DNA from 2 places in the Pseudarthrobacter sp. fls2-241-R2A-168 genome. Region 1 is predicted to be linked to the other one. Evidence: riboswitches for the same ligand, from Rfam matches in the RefSeq annotation. Region 1 holds a riboswitch; the other holds the start of a gene.
What was found. A riboswitch is a leader RNA that binds a small molecule or an ion and turns the genes downstream of it on or off. The one in region 1 is predicted to bind glycine.

Region 1 (4,209 bases):
TCGGCGCATCCACCCTGCCCGGGTTGGGGTCGCGGGACTCCGGAATAAACGCCGGGCCAAATGCCAGCAGCGGAAGCATGATGGGCACTGCCACCAGGAGGACTGCTCCCCACCAGAACTGTTCCACCAGCCAGCCGCCGAAGATCGGCCCCAGGGCGGCACCGCCGGAAAACCCGGCGGCCCAGATGGCGATGGCCAGCCGGCGGCGGTTGGGGTCCGGGAAGATGTTCCGGATCAAGGACAGCGTGGAGGGCATCAGCATGGCTCCGAAGAACCCCAGTGCGGCGCGGCCTGCGATCAGCCAGCCGGCGCTGGGAGCGAAAGCCGTTGCGGCTGACACTGCGGCGAAGCCGATGCTGCCGATGATCAGCAGCCGGCGCCGCCCGATCCGGTCACCCAGGCTGCCCATGGCAACCAGCAGCCCGGCCAGCACGAGCGGGTAGGCATCCACGATCCACAGCAGTTCGACGCCGGAGGTGTCCAGTGCCCGCGCTATCGCGGGCAGCGCGAACGTCAGTGCCGTGTTGTCGACGGCGACGAGGAGGACCGGGAACATCAGAAGCGCCAGCGCGAGCCAGTCGCGCCCCGCCCTCCGGGGTGAAACAGGTGCCTGACCCGCTGTGGCGTTCAGGCGGGTGTGGTTTTGCTGCGATGCGGAGGAAGCGGTCATCGTTTAACTATACCGTCCGGACGGTACAGTTAAGAAACCCGTTCCCGTCAATGCATGATTGGAACCATGGCCAGAAAACCCGTGGCGCGGGACGCAGTCCTCGATGCCTTTGAAGAACTCCTGATCGATGTGGGGGAGCGTGCCGCCACCCTGGACGCCGTGGCGAAGCGGGCAGGCGTCTCCAAGGGCGGGCTGCTGTACCACTTCCCCAACAAGGAAACGCTGATCGCGGCCACCCTTGAACGGCTGGACCGCCTGGCGGGGGAGGACCTTGACGCCATGGCGGCGGCACCGGAAGGGGCGGCCGCCTATTTCATCCGGTCATCGCTCTGGTCCGACACCCCCATGGACCGGTCCTTCGTCGCCGCCACGCGCCTGGCTGAAGTGGCCCACGAGGAAGCACGCCGCCGCTTCGCTGCGATCCAGCACCAGTGGCTGGAGCTCATCGGCAAGGATGTGGGCCCGGCCATGGCAAAAGCTGTCCTCTACATGGGGGACGGGCTGTACTTCAATGCCATGTGGGAGAGCGGGCCGTCCGGAAAGCCCGGAAGCCGGGAGGCGGATGTGAAGGAACTGCTGGCCGCCGTCGACCGGCTGCGGGGCTAGCCGTTCATTTGCCCGGGGGACGGCGGCGTAGGAGAATTGGTCCATGTGCCGGCCGTTCCGGCAGCCAGCAAAAACAACCTAATTGAATAGCCTTTGATCTGCGGCGGGAGAGTTCTGCCAGAAGGTACAAGCAGGCGCCGTAGGAGCAATACCTCCCCAGGAATCTCACAGGCCCATGTACCGCCGCGGCGAGGCACCTCTGGAAAGCAGCACGCTGTCCGCCCCGGGAAACCGTCCCGGTTCCTGGACTGCTGTGCTCACCGACGGTGCAAGCGGGACCGGCGCAAGCAGGGACCGCGGAAACTCTCAGGTCCAGTTACAGAGCGGGGAGGACCCGAATCGATGTGGCGTACCCTGCGCCGCCTTATGTATGGAGTTCCTCGTGACTGCTATTTCGGCCTCCGCCATTCCAGCCTCCGCCAATCCCGCCACTGCTCCGGCTGCCACCTTCGTTGACCGGCATATCGGCGCCCGCCGCCAGGCCGACGTCGACACCATGCTTAAAGCCGTCGGCTACGACACCGTGGACGCACTGGTTGATACCGCCGTGCCCAAGGACATCCGCCAGGATTCGGCACTGGCACTGGCCGGCGCCCTGAGCGAAGTCGAGGCGCTCGCTGAGCTGCGGCGGCTGGCGGCGAAGAACAAGACCGCTGTGCAGATGATCGGCCAGGGCTACTACGACACCGTGACCCCGCCGGTGATCCGCCGCAACATTCTTGAGGGCCCGGCCTGGTACACCGCTTACACGCCCTACCAGCCCGAGATATCCCAGGGCCGCCTCGAAGCACTGCTGAATTTCCAGTCCATGGTCGAGGACCTGGTGGGGCTGCCGATCGCCAATGCTTCCCTGCTGGACGAAGCCACCGCCGTCGCCGAGGCCGTGCTGATGATGCGCCGGGCCAACAAGAACGCAGCCGCCCGGGACGGCAAGACGGTGCTGGATGCGGACTGCCTGCCGCAGACTATCGCCATCGTCAAGGGCCGCGCCGAGGCGCTCGGCTTCGAGGTGGAGGTCGCCGACCTCGCCCAGGGACTACCCGACGGCGCCGTCAACGGCGTTGTCCTCCAGCAGCCCGGCGCCTCCGGCCGGGTCTTTGACCACACCGCGGTCATCGCCGAGGCGAAGGAACGCGGAGCCCTGGTGACTGTTGCCGCCGACCTCCTGGCCCTCACCCTCATTACGCCTCCCGGCGAGCAGGGCGCCGACATCGCCGTCGGCTCCGCCCAGCGTTTTGGCGTCCCGCTGTTCTACGGCGGCCCGCACGCCGCCTACATGGCGGTGCAGAAGGGCCTGGAACGCTCCATGCCCGGCCGCCTGGTGGGGGTTTCCAAGGACAACGCCGGAGTGCCCGCCTACCGTCTGGCCCTCCAGACCCGCGAACAGCACATCCGCCGTGAGAAGGCCACCTCCAACATCTGCACCGCCCAGGCGCTGCTGGCGATCGTTGCCTCGATGTACGCGGTGTACCACGGCCCGGAGGGCCTGAAGGCGATCGCCCGGTCCGCGCACACCCACGCCAAGACTCTCGCAGCGTCCCTCAAAGCCGCCGGCTTCGACGTGCTGCACACCAGCTTCTTCGACACCGTGACGGTCTCCGTCCCCGGGAAGGCCGCGGGCATCGTCGCCGCCGCCGAAGCCAAGGGCATCAACCTGCGCAGCATTGATGCGGACACGGTGGGCTTCTCCACCGATGAAACGACGACGGCGGCAATCGTCGACGGCGTCCTGGCCGCCTTTGGCGCCACCCAGGCAGAGGTGACGGACGGTTTCGCCCTGGACGCCGCCGTCGAACGTTCCTCCGACTTCCTGCAGCACCCGGTGTTCAACACCCACCGCTCGGAGACCCAGCTCCTGCGCTACATCCGGAAGCTTTCTGACCGGGACCTGGCGCTGGACCGCACCATGATCCCGCTGGGCTCCTGCACCATGAAGTTGAACGCCACCGCCGAGATGGAAGCCATTTCCTGGCCCGAGTTCGCTTCAATCCACCCGTTCGCCCCGGACTCCCAGACCGAGGGCTGGCGCGAACTCATTGCGGACCTGGAAGCACAGCTGACAGAGATCACCGGGTATGACCAGGTATCCATCCAGCCGAACGCCGGGTCGCAGGGCGAGCTCGCGGGCCTGTTGGCGATCCGCGGGTACCACCACTCCCGTGGTGATCAGCAGCGCAACATCTGCCTGATCCCGGCTTCCGCCCACGGCACCAACGCCGCTTCCGCTGTGCTCGCGGGCATGAAGGTTGTTGTCGTCGCTACTGCTGCCGACGGCACCATCGATCACGCCGACCTGTACGCCAAGATCGAGGCACACAAGGACGCCCTGTCCTGCATCATGATCACCTACCCGTCCACCCACGGTGTGTACGACGCCGACGTCCGCGAAGTCTGCGACGCCATCCACGCGGCCGGCGGCCAGGTGTACATCGACGGTGCCAACCTGAACGCCCTGGTGGGGCTGGCGCAGCCGGGCAAGTTCGGCGGCGACGTCTCGCACCTTAACCTGCACAAGACCTTCTGCATCCCGCACGGCGGCGGCGGACCCGGCGTCGGACCGGTTGCTGCCAAGGCACACCTCGCACCGTTTATGCCCGGCAACGCGGCCACGTGGACCGAAGGAAACGACGTGCCGATCTCCGCGTCCAAGTACGGCTCCGCGGGCGTGCTGCCCATCTCCTGGGCCTACGTGAAGCTGATGGGCGGACAGGGGCTCACCGAAGCCACCAAGTCCGCGCTGCTGGCAGCAAACTACGTCGCCGCCCGGCTGAATGACTTCTTCCCCGTCCTGTACACCGGTGAAGGGGGACTGGTAGCCCACGAGTGCATCCTGGACCTGCGCGAGCTGACCGCCAAGACCGGCGTCACCGCGGAGGACGTGGCCAAGCGCCTCATCGACTACGGCTTCCACGCTCCCACCCTGGCGTTCCCCG
Region 2 (4,209 bases), on a different contig from region 1:
ATTCCTGCAGCCGGGTCACGCCGGCAGCGGTGGCGAGCTGCATCAGCGATGCCTTGTTCAACGCATCCTCGCGCTGGTCTGGGCCCTGGACCCGCAGCAGCCGGACCAGCGCCGGGAGGGTGAAGCCTTGCAGCGTCAGCGTGCCGCCCACCACCACAAGGGCAGCGAGGATCAGCACTGAACGGTGCTCCAGGTCCTCGGGCAGCACCAGCACCGCGGCGAGGGTGACCACCCCACGCATCCCGGCCCACGAGACGATCGCCGGGAACTGCCAGGGCGGCGACGGGTCGCTGCGCCGCACGGCAGGAATCAGGCGGGGGAGGTAGGTGGCCGGGAACACCCACACCGGCCGGAGTACCAGCACCGCCAGCAGGATCAGGGCGCAACCAGCCCAGATCCGGCCAGCACCCAGGGAATCGTCCTGGACGCCCTCGATGATGGTCCGGACCTGGAGCCCGATCAGCAGGAACACCGAGTTTTCCAGCAGGAACTGCACGGTGTTCCAGTTGCTGCGCTGGCTCAGCCGGGCGGCACCGTTGGGCATGGACGGCGCCTTTGTGCCCATCACCAAGCCAGTAACGACGACGGCGAGCACGCCGGAGGCGTGGATGGCCTCCGCCGGCAGGTACGCCACAAAGGGGGCGGCCAGGGACGTGGAAGTGTTGATCGCGACGTTCCGGATGCGTTTGCGCAGCATGGTCAGCACATAGGCCGCGGCCAGGCCCGCCACCAGACCGCCGCCCACGGCGAGCAGGAAGTCTCCGGCGATCCCGGCCGCGGACACGGACCCGGAGATGGCAGCGATCGCTGCCCGGAGGCAGATCAACGCGGTGGCGTCGTTGACCAGGGATTCACCTTCCAGGATGGTGACAATCCTGCGCGGCATCCCCACCTTCCGGGCGATGGATGTGGCAGCCACCGCATCCGGCGGCGCCAGCACCGCACCCAGGGCGATCGCTGCGGCCAGCGGAATCTCCGGAAACAGCCACCAGACCACCAGTCCCACCGTGATGGTCCCGAAGATGACATAGCCCACCGATAGCAGCCCGATGGCGCGGCGGTTGGAACCGAAATCGAACAGGGACGTCCGCAGCGCCGCGGCGTACAGCAGCGGCGGCAGCAGGCCCACGAGGACCAGCTCGGGGTTCAGTTCAATGTCCGGAACAAACGGGAGGAAGGAACCGATCACTCCCGCCAGCACCAGCAGCAGCGGCACCGAAATGTTCAGCTTCCGGCCCAGCGCACTTCCGGCGCACACCACCGCAACGAGAACCAGAAGTCCCAGGGCGATCTCCATTCGGCCATTGTCTCAGGCCCCGCCAAAGGGTGTCCCCGCCGGCGCCCCTAACGCGGAGGAGTCAGGACGACGGCGGGAGGTGCCGCCGTCGTCCGCCCGCCCGGCTGGGAGGCGCCGTTTTGCTTCCTGCCCCCGACTCCGGTAAGGTGTGAGCCGTGTCACCCACCAGTGGCACATGCTGATGATCTGCGGCGGGAGAGTCCTGCCGGTACGTTCTGCAGGCGCCGTAGGAGCAAATCCTCCCCAGGAATCTCTCAGGCCCACGTACCGCCGCGGCAAGGCAACTCTGGAAAGCAGTCCGGGCAACCGGGCTCACCGACGGTGCAAGCGGCGCCCTGCAAAACAGCAGGACAACGCAAAACTCTCAGGTCCAATACAGAGCGGGGAGGAACCCGAATCAACGTGGTGCTTCGGCACCACCTGAATTATGGAGTTCCTCTTATGACGGTTCAATCGTCCCCCACCACCTTCGCAGACCGCCATATCGGCGCGCGCCGCCAGTCCGACATCGACACCATGCTCAAGGCCGTCGGCTACGACACCCTCGATGGCCTCGTTGACAGCGCAGTCCCGGATTCTATCCGCCAGGACAAGCCGCTCACCCTCGAGAGCGCCCTCAGCGAAGTCGAGGTCCTCGCCGAGCTCCGTAAACTGGCCGGAAAAAACAAGATGGCCGTGCAGATGATCGGCCAGGGCTACTACGACACTGTGACCCCGCCGGTGATCCGCCGAAACATCCTCGAGGCCCCCGCCTGGTACACCGCCTACACCCCCTACCAGCCTGAAATCTCGCAGGGCCGGCTCGAGGCGCTGCTGAACTTCCAGACCATGGTGCAGGACCTCACCGCACTTCCCGTGGCCAACGCCTCCCTGCTGGACGAAGCCACCGCCGTGGCAGAGGCCGTGCTGCTGATGCGCCGGGCCAACAAGAACAAAACGGCCAAGGACGGCAAGACCGTCCTGGACGCCGACCTCCTCCCGCAGACCATCGCCATCGTGCTGGGCCGCGCCGAAGCTCTCGGCTTCGAGGTGGAAATCGCCGATCTTACGGACGGCCTGCCCGACGGCGATATCAATGGCCTGGTCCTCCAGCAGCCCGGCGTTTCCGGCCGCGTCTGGGACCAGACCGCCGTCATCGCCGAGGCCAAGGACCGCGGCGCGCTGGTTACCGTCGCCGCCGATCTCCTGGCCCTCACCCTGATCACGCCTCCGGGCGAGCAGGGCGCGGACATTGCCGTCGGCTCCACCCAGCGCTTCGGCGTGCCGTTGTTCTTTGGGGGACCGCACGCCGCGTACATGGCCGTCCGTGACGGCATGGAGCGCACGCTTCCGGGCCGCATCGTGGGTGTTTCCAAGGACAACGCCGGTGTCCCCGCCTACCGCCTGGCCCTGCAGACCCGCGAGCAGCACATCCGCCGCGAGAAGGCCACCTCAAACATCTGCACCGCGCAGGCGCTGCTGGCCATCGTCTCGTCCTTCTACGCCGTCTACCACGGCCCCGACGGACTGAAGGCGATCGCCGAAACCGTCCACAACAACGCCCGCGCCCTGGCCACCACACTGCAGATCGCCGGCCGCGAACTGGTATCCGACACCTTCTTCGACACCATCACTGTCCGCGTGCCCGGCAAGGCCGCCAAGGTGATCACCGCCGCCGAAGCCCGCGGCATCAACCTGCGCCTCATCGACGCGGACACAGTTGGCGTGTCCGTCGATGAAACCACGACGCCGGAGGTCCTCTCCGCGGTTGTTGTCGCCTTTGGTGCCGGTCCCATTGCGTCTGCCGAGGGTTTCGAGCTGCCGGCATCCGTGCAGCGCACCTCCACCTACCTGCAGCACCCGGTGTTCAACACCCACCGCTCCGAGACCCAGCTGCTGCGTTACATCCGCCGGCTCTCCGACCGGGACCTGGCGCTGGACCGCACCATGATCCCGCTGGGTTCCTGCACCATGAAGCTGAACGCCACCGCAGAGATGGAAGCCATCTCCTGGCCGGAATTTGCCTCGATCCACCCGTTCGCTCCGGACTCCCAGACGGTCGGCTGGCGTGAACTGATTTCCGTTTTGGAAGCAGACCTCGCCGAGATCACCGGTTACGACCAGGTGTCCATCCAGCCCAACGCCGGTTCCCAGGGCGAGCTCGCGGGCCTGCTCGCAATCCGCGGCTACCACCACTCCCGCGGCGAAGCGCAGCGCAACGTCTGCCTCATCCCGGCATCGGCGCATGGCACCAACGCCGCCTCCGCCGTCCTGGCCGGCATGAAGGTTGTTGTCGTCGCTACTGCTGCCGACGGCACCATTGACCACGCGGACCTGCAGGCCAAGATCGAGGCCCACAAGGACGTCCTCTCGGCCATCATGATCACCTACCCGTCCACCCACGGTGTGTACGATTCCGACGTCCGCGAGGTTTGCGATGCGATCCACGCGGCCGGCGGCCAGGTGTACGTTGACGGCGCGAACCTGAACGCCCTCGTCGGGTTGGCGCAGCCGGGCAAGTTCGGCGGCGACGTCTCGCACCTGAACCTGCACAAGACGTTCTGCATCCCGCACGGCGGTGGAGGACCCGGCGTCGGACCTGTTGCTGCCAAGGCGCACTTGGCACCGTTTATGCCGGGGGATGCGAACAACGGTTCTTCCGAAAACGCCGCGGCTGGTCACGGCGTCGCGATTTCCGCTTCCCGCTTCGGTTCCGCCGGTGTGCTGCCCATTTCCTGGGCGTACGTGAAGCTGATGGGCGGCCAAGGCCTCACCGAGGCCACCAAGTCCGCGCTGCTCGCTGCGAACTATGTTGCCGCCCGGCTGGACGAGCACTTCCCGGTCCTCTACACCGGTGAAAGCGGCCTCGTGGCGCACGAGTGCATCCTGGACCTGCGCGACCTGACGGCCAAGACCGGCGTCACGGCCGAGGA

Region 2: another riboswitch for glycine. It lies ahead of gcvP (aminomethyl-transferring glycine dehydrogenase); the one in region 1 lies ahead of gcvP (aminomethyl-transferring glycine dehydrogenase).

Annotation. Positions count from the first base shown of each region.
Region 1 covers NZ_JARVSG010000010.1:235,363-239,571, reverse strand. Annotated here, with positions in the region: gene QRN11_RS08135 (MFS transporter) at 1-670, opposite strand, end outside; gene QRN11_RS08130 (TetR/AcrR family transcriptional regulator) at 737-1,276, shown strand; glycine riboswitch at 1,371-1,469, shown strand; glycine riboswitch at 1,471-1,608, shown strand; gene gcvP (aminomethyl-transferring glycine dehydrogenase) at 1,647-4,209, shown strand, end outside.
Region 2 covers NZ_JARVSG010000016.1:63,119-67,327, forward strand. Annotated here, with positions in the region: gene QRN11_RS11385 (Na+/H+ antiporter) at 1-1,297, opposite strand, end outside; glycine riboswitch at 1,480-1,577, shown strand; glycine riboswitch at 1,579-1,686, shown strand; gene gcvP (aminomethyl-transferring glycine dehydrogenase) at 1,739-4,209, shown strand, end outside.